3 regions of the Providencia xihuensis genome follow, and region 3 is predicted to be linked to each of the others. Evidence: predicted binding sites of a transcription regulator. Region 3 holds the regulator's gene; each other region holds the start of a gene.
What was found. The regulator PurR, encoded in region 3, represses purine synthesis genes. The targets are predictions, from matches to a motif close to CANGCAAACGTTTGCNTG.

Region 1 (3,290 bases), 810 kb from region 3:
ACATAATCCTCATGCTGCAGGGTATTTAGTGAGTAAATTAGCTGGCTTACCTGCGGTTGATGGCCGTCGCATTCGTGCGGTTGTTGGGATGCTCGGTGATAAAGACATTCAAGGCACGCTTGAGTGTTTATCGCAGCAGGTGACTGACTGGTATCTCGCACCATTAACTGAGTTTCGAGGGGCTGATGTGGCTCAATTGAGCCAGCATGTACAGCAAGCTAATGTGTTTGATTGTGTTGAAAAAGCATGGCAGCAAGCTTGTGTTGAGGCGCAAGAACAAGACGTGATTGTAGTTTGTGGGTCATTCCACACAGTCGCTCATGTCATGATGTTATTAGAAAACCAAAAAGGATAGTGCTGGTGGCTAGTAAATTTCAAAATCGTCTTGCTGGCGTCATTGTACTGGTTGCGGCAGGGGTCATCGTGCTTCCTGCACTTCTTGATGGCGATAAGAAATATAATGAAAGTGAATTTGCGGCCATTCCTATTATCCCAAAGCCAGGTGATGAAGAAGATATCGAAGCAATTGCACCGTTAGCACATAATAGCGCGAGCGCCTCTTCGGAAGGGGCTTCTGAGGCTATGTTATCAGAAGCAATTACCCAGCAGCAAAATGAACAAGTCGCGGCAAACGTCCCAGCGACAGTTGAGCCAATAAAACCAGAACCTAAGCCTGAGCCTAAGCCAGAACCCAAGCCTGAGCCAAAACCACAGCCGAAGCCTGAACCAAAACCCGAGGTTAAACCTGAGCCGCAAGGCAAAGCATTTGTTGTTCAAGTCATTGCTCTAAACAATGCCAGCAAGGTTGAGGAGATTGTTGCGAAGCTGCGGTTATCGGGTTACCAAGTGTATACCGTTCCAGCAAGACCGGTGAACAATAAACTCACGCGTATTTATGTCGGGCCAGAGGCATCACGGCAGAAGCTAGAAGCCGCGCTTCCTGAACTTAACGCGATAACAGGAACAAAAGGGATAATTCAAACATTCAAACCCTAATAAATAGAATCAATAATCCCTAAAAGGTAAGGGGATTTAGTAACTTACTGCGGCGATTATGATTTTTTCTTTTCGCCGCTATTTTTTGTAAATTGATAGAAAAATGGTTACGCAAACGTTTTCGTTTTCTGTTAGAATGCACTTCGCTGATGTCGTGAGTGCGAATTTTGGATGAAATATGGTCTGGATAGATTACGCAATTATCGCCATTATTGGCTTCTCGGCACTGGTTAGTTTGATCCGTGGTTTTGTTCGTGAAGCACTATCACTGGTGACATGGGGCTGTGCTTTTTTTGTCGCAAGTACATTTTACCCTTATTTAGCGGACTATTTTACCCGCTTTGAGGACGTACTGGTGCGAAATGGCATTGCAATCGCCGCATTATTCATTGCCACATTAATTGTGGGCGCGGTGGTGAACTATGTGATCAGCTCTTTAGTGCAAAAAACTGGGTTATCAGGCACAGATCGTGTTCTGGGGATTTGCTTCGGTGCGCTGCGTGGTGTGTTGATTGTATCGGCCTTGCTGTTTTTTCTCGATACCTTTACACCGCTTCCTCAAAGTGAGGATTGGCAGCGTTCAGAATTTATTCCACAGTTCAGTCATATTATCAGGTGGTTTTTTGACTACCTGCAAAATGCGTCAAGTTTCCTACCGGAGAACATTTCTCCGTCTGGCTGATGAGGAAAGACCAAATGTGCGGTATTGTCGGGATCGCTGGTGTTACACCAGTTAACCAATCAATTTATGATGCTTTAACAGTGCTTCAGCACCGTGGGCAGGATGCAGCAGGTATTGCCACTATTGATGGCAAAAATAATATTCGTTTACGTAAAGCAAATGGCCTTGTGAAAGATGTGTTTGAAACTCGCCATATGCTTCGGTTACAAGGTTGTATGGGATTAGGGCATGTCCGTTATCCAACAGCAGGCAGCTCCAGTGCCTCGGAAGCACAGCCTTTTTACGTAAATTCACCATTTGGTATCACACTTGCTCATAATGGTAATCTGACAAACGCACACGAACTTACGCGAAGTTTGTTTGAAACTGCACGTCGCCATGTTAATACGACCTCGGATTCTGAGATTTTACTCAATGTGCTGGCGTATGAATTAGACAGATTTGACCATTTCCCCCTTGAACCCGATAACGTCTTCAGTGCAGTGGCTGCGATGCACAAAAAACTGCGTGGTGCTTACGCATGTGTCGCTCTGATTATTGGCCATGGTATGTTAGCGTTCCGTGATCCACACGGTATTCGTCCGTTAGTGTTAGGACGCCGTATTACAGAGAGTGGTGAACATGAGTATATGGTCGCTTCTGAAAGTGTTGCACTCGATACATTAGGTTTTGAATTTTTACGTGATGTGGCACCTGGCGAAGCGGTATATGTCACTGAAAAAGGTCAATTATTCACACGCCAATGTTCTGACAACCCTCAATTGACGCCATGTATTTTTGAATACGTCTATTTTGCTCGCCAAGATTCATTCATCGACAAAGTATCGGTCTATAACGCAAGGTTGCGTATGGGTCAAAAGCTCGGTGCAAAAATTGCGCGTGAGTGGGAAGACTTAAATATCGATGTCGTTATCCCAATTCCAGAAACGTCTTGCGATATTGCGTTAGAAATCGCCCATATATTAAATAAACCGTATCGCCAAGGTTTTGTGAAAAATCGTTATGTTGGCCGTACGTTTATCATGCCAGGTCAGCAAGAGCGGCGTAAATCTGTTCGCCGTAAACTGAATGCCAACCGTGCTGAGTTTCGTGACAAAAACGTGTTACTAATTGACGATTCCATTGTTCGTGGCACAACCTCAGAGCAAATTGTTGAACTAGCGCGCGAAGCTGGCGCAAAGAATGTCTATTTCGCCTCTGCGGCGCCTGAAGTGCGCTTCCCGAACGTCTATGGTATTGATATGCCAAATGCGAACGAGTTGATTGCTCATGGTCGTGAAGTGGATGAAATTCGCAAATTAATTGGTGCTGATGGGTTAATTTTCCAAGATTTATCAGACTTAGTTGATGCTGTTCGTGAAGAAAATCCAGAAATTACTGAGTTTGAATGTTCCGTATTTGATGGGATTTATGTTACCAAAGACATTGACCAAGGTTATTTAGATTATTTGGAAAATTTGCGAAAAGACGACGAGCTGAAGTTAAAAGATAAGAGTGAAGTCGAGGATTTGGAAATTTATAACGAAGGCTAAAATCTTCGTTCATAGTTTGAGTGACAGCGTTGTTGGCATCATTTAGCTAACAAGTACATACTTTTGTATGCGCTTTGGGA
Region 2 (3,290 bases), 2.0 Mb from region 3:
TTTAAGCAGAAACATAACCGCGACTAAAATCACACACAGACCCAAGTCACGCCAGCGCCCTGTCCCAATTTTCATCGCACAGTATGCGATAAACCCTAGCGCGATCCCTTCTGTGATCGAGAAGCTAAACGGCATCATAACTGCGGTAATAAACGCAGGTACTGATTCAGTTAAGTCATCCCATTTCACGCGAGTCAGACTTGAAGTCATCAACACACCCACGTAAATCAATGCACCTGCAGTTGCATAAGCAGGAACCATACCCGCAAGTGGAGAGATAAACATGGTTAATAGGAATAAGATACCCACAACAACTGCCGTTAACCCCGTACGCCCACCAACTGATACCCCTGAAGAACTTTCAATATACGCGGTGACTGATGAGGTTCCCATCGCCGAACCCGCTACAGAGCTTAAGCTATCAACATATAGGGCTTGCTTCATACGAGGGAAAGTCCCACGTTCATTGGTGATCCCCGCTTTGTCAGTCACACCAATCATGGTGCCCGATGAGTCAAACAAGTTGACTAACATGAAAGCAAAAATCACGCCAGATAACGCTAAATCTAATGAGCCAGCGAAGTCCACTTGCCCAACGACGCTGGTAACACTTGGTGGAATAGAGAAAATGCCCGTGTATTTTACATCGCCCAGCGCCAGACCAATTAAGGTGGTCACCGCAATCGACACTAACACCGCCGCATGAATATTACGCGCCGCTAAGATGGCGATAATAAAGAAGCCCAACGCCCCTAACCATACGTTATGATGTGTTAAGTTACCAATAGATACCAAAGTGTCTGGGTTTGCCACGATAATACCCGAGTTTTTCAGCCCCATCATCGCAATAAACAGACCGATACCGCTGGTGATCCCCACACGTAGACTCAGGGGAATATTGGCAATAATCCAATAACGAATGCGGAATAATGTCAGGATAAACAAGCCAACTGCGCCCCAGAAAACAGCACCCATTGCGACTTGCCATGAATATCCCATCGCGCCAACTACCACAAACGCAAAAAAGGCATTCAGCCCCATCGCTGGTGCGACCGCAATCGGTAAATTAGCCAATAAGCCCATCAAAATACTGCCTATAGCGGCAATCAAGCAGGTGGTAACAAACACGGCTTTAATATCCATGCCTGCAATTGATAAAATTTGTGGGTTAACAAAGACGATATACACCATCGTCAGGAAGGTCGTGAAGCCAGCAACAACTTCAGTTCGTGCAGTTGTGCCGTGTTCTTGTAATTTAAAAACACGCTGAAACAAGCTCTGCGATTGTGCCGAGCTAGAAGATTGATTACTCATTAGATATCGCGCCCAAAAAAAGTTTTTTTCGCCCTATACTACAATTAAAAATCGAAAAAGAAAACGATTGCGTAAAAATCAACAGGCAAAATGTCCTAACTAACTGATACAACGCGATGAATCAAGAAAAAGAATAAAAATAGAATTTGGAGAATGGCGGTATAAAAACCGCCATTAAAATTTAGGATAGCGCCAGTAATTTTTGTCTACGCCAAAACAATAAACTGCGTTTTACCACAGACTTGTGCGGGCCGTTTTGTGCACTGAGTTTTTTCGCCACCACATTGGCAACAATTTCTACCGTAAAACACATCACAAAATAGATAAATGCCACGAATAAGAAAACTTCCAACGGGTAAACCATTTCGCGGTTATTCACTTGAGTTGCTAAGAAAGATAGCTCAGCCACACCAACGACATAGGCTAATGAGGTATCTTTAATCAGCGCCACCCATTGGTTGATAAATGACGGCACCATCATTCGCAATGCTTGAGGTAAAACGATATTCCACAATACCTGCCAACGGTTAAAACCAAGGGACAACCCTGCCTGCCATTGCCCTGCACCTATCGCTAAGATCCCTGCTTTCACAGCATGTGCTAAATAAGCAGAAGTGATTAAGGCGAGTGCACAAACTACCGTGGTAATCCCAGGAATTTCCGTACCTAACAAAATGGGCAACAAGAAGTAAGTCCAAAATATTAACATGATGACTGGAATTGCACGGAAAAAGCCTAAAACTGCCGCGAATAAATTAACCCAAAAACCACGTAACATTGCCAAAGCAATACCACCTAGTGTCCCTAAGACAATCGATGCCGCCCCTGCTAGCAGGCTAATCACGAGTGTCAACGCTGCCCCTTCTAACGGGCCATCAGGGAAAGTACCAAACAGTAAATATTGCCAATTTTGCTCGATCACTGAAAAGTCCATATTATACCCCCTGAGCCAAGTTTCGTTGCAAGCGCCATTGTCCCCAACCTTCCATCAGGGCAATAATGGCGATATACAACACGGTGGCCACACCAAATGCGGTGAAGGTTTGTAACGTTTGGCTATCGACTTGACGAGACACATAAGAGAGCTCCGCGACGCCAATTGCCATGGTTAATGAGGAATTTTTCACGACATTCATATATTGCCCCAACAACGGCGGCATTGCGATTTTGACTGCTTGAGGCAAGACCACTAATTTCATTGCTTGCCATGAAGTGAGCCCCAGTGCGAACGCGGCATATTTTTGCCCTTGGCGTACCCCACGGATCCCTGCACGAATTTCTTCCGCAATAAAAGGGACGGTATATAACGTTAACCCAATAAAACCTGCTAAAAACTCAAAGGACGGCCAACCCACGGTAAGCCCAAATATGTTGATTTCATGGGGAGTATTTAGCCATTCCATTGCGGCTGAAGGCAGTATTTCCCCCGAGGCAAAATACCAAAAAAATAACTGCACCAACAAAGGCGTGTTTCTAAAAATAGAAATATAGATACTGACTGCCCAACGCAAAAGAGCAATCTGGCTATCCTTTGCTGATGCAACTAAAAAGCCTAAAAAGGTGGCGGCAATAATGGTGCAAATCGAAATCCAGACTGTTAAAACAAAGCCATAACCGAACCATTCAAGGTACTGAGGCGCTAGAAGATGTGCAGACCAAAAATCACCACTGACAAATTTCTCAAACATAGTTCACGACCTATTTCTTTCACACCCTGTGACGAAAAACCTCACCCCGTATAACCAAGAACCCCGCACACAGTGCAGGGTTTCAAATCACTCAGTACTTGCTATTGTCGATTACGACTGTGGTTGTTGCTCACTCAATGGGGCAAATTTGAAGTCACCGCGTGGTTGTGCCGCTTTCGTGTCTGGACCAAACCAACGGTTATAAATGACTTCAGCTTTACCGTCTTTTTCCAATTTCAGCAGCGTTTCATTCACGTTTTCCACTAAGCGCGTTTCGCCTTTGCTAGC
Region 3 (3,290 bases):
TTTTGATTAGAACTTTCATTGGCTGGAACTAATGTCAACCACTGGCAAATAAATACTAAAAATTCAAAGTATTATGCCAATCCTCTGCAATATTGCCCCCATTGATGACAGTCCTTTAGAACCCCCCTCGCTCGTTATTATTTCTACATGTTCTCTGTATGCAAGAACCGAACACATCACTTAATCCAATAACAATAAAATATTATTCAAACATTTTATTGTTAACATGCGATTAACGCGATTACATTTACCCTTTGTAGGGTTAATCGTGTTACTATTAATATATTAAGAATCATACAGGCCATTTGGCAAAACTGTAGATAAACAATGAAGTACGACACTTAGCTCACTTTACGAGCAAACACCCATATGTTTTGATACAAAAGCAATCAAGGAGTACGTTATGTCATTTGAACTTCCCGCTCTACCGTATGCAAAAGATGCTTTAGAACCTCATATCTCTGCTGAGACCTTAGAATACCACTACGGTAAGCACCACAATACCTACGTTGTTAACTTAAACAACCTAATCAAAGGCACTAATTTTGAAGGTAAATCGTTAGAAGAAATCATTAAGACTTCTGAAGCTGGGGTATTTAACAATGCGGCTCAGGTTTGGAACCATACCTTCTATTGGCACTGCTTAGCACCAAATGCAGGTGGCGAACCAACGGGGAAAGTTGCAGACGCTATCAATAAAACCTTTGGTTCTTTCGCCGAGTTTAAAGCACAATTTACGGATGCAGCAACCAAAAACTTTGGGGCTGGCTGGACTTGGTTAGTGAAAAAAGCCGATGGTAATTTAGCTATTGTTAACACATCTAACGCAGCAACACCAATCTCTGGTGATGATAAACCTGTGTTAACAGTAGATATTTGGGAACACGCTTATTATATTGATTACCGTAATGCACGCCCTAAATATTTAGAAAATTTCTGGGCACTAGTTAACTGGAAATTTGTAGAAGAAAATTTAGCTTAATTATTAAACAGTTATTCTAGATCGATTAAGGGCGAGTTAAAACTCGCCCTTATGCATTCACCCAATGAAGATGAAACACAAATTAGAAGATATGTGCAGCAATAAAAATAATCATTGCTAATGAACCCAGCGCAGCTAGTAATCCATATTTAACATCTGTATCCATGAGTTCCTCTCATCCTAACAAAATTGAATTAACAATAACCACTCAAACTATAAGGTTATTAAGTATACACATCCAAAAAAGCGAAACCAGTGTCTATATCACATGTTATAACATCAATTATTTCTTTCGTTTTTGCGCTAGATCAGACAAAATCGACAACAAATCGCTAAATTATTGCCAGCGAAGGATCTATGCATCAATATGCAGGTAATTTTTTAACTAGAATTCTTAGAGAGACCTATAGTTGGTCAGGAGTTTTATTCCCCCATGGCAACGATTAAAGATGTGGCGAAACGCGCTGGCGTCTCTACCACCACCGTATCCCATGTTATTAATAAAACGCGCTTTGTGGCTGATGACACCAAGGCTGCGGTTTGGGCTGCCATCAAAGCGCTCAATTATTCACCTAGTGCGGTTGCCCGTAGTTTAAAAGTGAATCACACGAAATCAATTGGTTTGTTAGCGACGTCGAGTGAGGCGCCTTATTTTGCTGAAGTTATCGAATCCGTTGAAAACAGCTGTTATGAAAAAGGCTACACACTGATCCTCTGTAACTCTCATAATAATTTGGGTAAACAAAAAGCCTACTTGCAAATGCTTGCACAAAAACGTGTCGATGGCCTGCTGGTAATGTGTTCTGAATATCCTGATACACTCATTGGCATGCTCGAAGATTATCGCAATATTCCGATGGTGGTAATGGATTGGGGCACATCGAGAGGGGATTTTACCGATAGCATCATCGATAATTCATTCCATGGGGGCTATCTCGCAGGACGTTATCTCATTGATAGAGGACATCGTGATATTGGTGTGATCCCAGGCTCCCTTGAGCGGAATACTGGGATTGGGCGTCTGACTGGCTTCCAAAAAGCAATGGAAGAAGCCAAAGTGACCTTAAAAGACGAATGGATTGTCCAAGGGGATTTTGAACCTGAGTCTGGCTATAAAGCGATGATGCAGATTTTGAGCCATAAACAGCGCCCTACCGCCGTTTTCTGTGGTGGTGATATCATGGCAATGGGGGCGATTTGTGCGGCAGATGAAATGGGCTTGCGCGTTCCACAGGATATCTCAATCATCGGTTACGACAATGTGCGCAATGCGCGCTATTTTACGCCTGCATTGACTACTATCCACCAACCTAAAGAGCGTTTAGGGCAAATGGCGTTCGCTATGTTATTAGACCGTATAGTGAATAAGCGCGAAGACGCTCAAACTATCGAAGTTCATCCTCGTCTTGTTGAGCGTCGTTCAGTTGCTGATGGACCATTTATTGACTATCGTCGATAATCAATATGATGTTGATAACCATTCTGCGTTGAGCGTTTCATTATCGCCAAGATAATCTAATAACCAGCTCAGTGCGGGAGAGGTGTTTTTTTCTACCCATGTTAAACAACATGGGCTGGGTGGAAATGGCTGTGCTAATGTCAATTCCACCAGTTTACCTTCTGCGCATAAAGGAGCTGCTCGATGTTCGGGCACCATCCCCACACAAAGGCCATTTGTCAAACAAGCTAAGCCATTTTCCCAATAGGGAACCACTAAACGCCGTTGGTTATCCAGCGCCCAAGTATCTCGTTTAGGTAAACTTCGAGAAGTATCTTCTAAGCACAAACTTGGATATGCACGCATTTCATCGTCTGTTAGGCTATGTTCTATTTTTGCTAATGGATGTTCAGGGCTTGCGACACACATCCACGACATAAACCCCATATCACGAAAGCTGTAACGTTCGCCAATCGGTGAAGCTCGGGTGGCACCAATCGCCACATCCACGCGGCCATCCGCTAAGGCATCCCAAACACCATTAAATACTTCTGGGTGTATATACAATTCAATGTCAGGGAAATGGCGATAAAAATCGAGAATAAGTTGCTCAGTCCGCTGTGGTTTAACGATGCAGTCAACTGCAATGCTGAACTGCCCACGCCAACCATTAGCCGCTTGTTGGCATTGATGACGTGTCTCTGTCATTTTTTTGATAACAGAACGGCTTTCTTTAATAAAAATCAGCCCTGCTTCGGTTAAAATGACGTCCCGGTGTCGACGTTCAAACAAGGGAACGGCTAACCATTCTTCAACTTGTTTGACGGTATAGCTGATTGCTGAAGGTACGCGGTGTAACTCATCTGCGGC

Region 1: the regulator PurR is predicted to act here: its motif matches at 1,105-1,122, upstream of cvpA (colicin V production protein).
Region 2: the regulator PurR is predicted to act here: its motif matches at 1,371-1,388, upstream of ACE2AL_RS01170 (NCS2 family permease).

Annotation. Positions count from the first base shown of each region.
Region 1 is NZ_CP169565.1:1,871,201-1,874,490, forward strand. It holds gene folC (bifunctional tetrahydrofolate synthase/dihydrofolate synthase) at 1-355, shown strand, start outside; gene dedD (cell division protein DedD) at 361-996, shown strand; gene cvpA (colicin V production protein) at 1,175-1,678, shown strand; gene purF (amidophosphoribosyltransferase) at 1,693-3,210, shown strand.
Region 2 is NZ_CP169565.1:260,759-264,048, reverse strand. It holds gene ACE2AL_RS01170 (NCS2 family permease) at 1-1,314, opposite strand, end outside; gene ACE2AL_RS01165 (amino acid ABC transporter permease) at 1,496-2,248, opposite strand; gene ACE2AL_RS01160 (amino acid ABC transporter permease) at 2,250-3,002, opposite strand; gene ACE2AL_RS01155 (ABC transporter substrate-binding protein) at 3,114-3,290, opposite strand, start outside.
Region 3 is NZ_CP169565.1:2,684,005-2,687,294, forward strand. It holds gene sodB (superoxide dismutase [Fe]) at 404-982, shown strand; gene purR (HTH-type transcriptional repressor PurR) at 1,416-2,441, shown strand; gene punR (DNA-binding transcriptional activator PunR) at 2,442-3,290, opposite strand, start outside.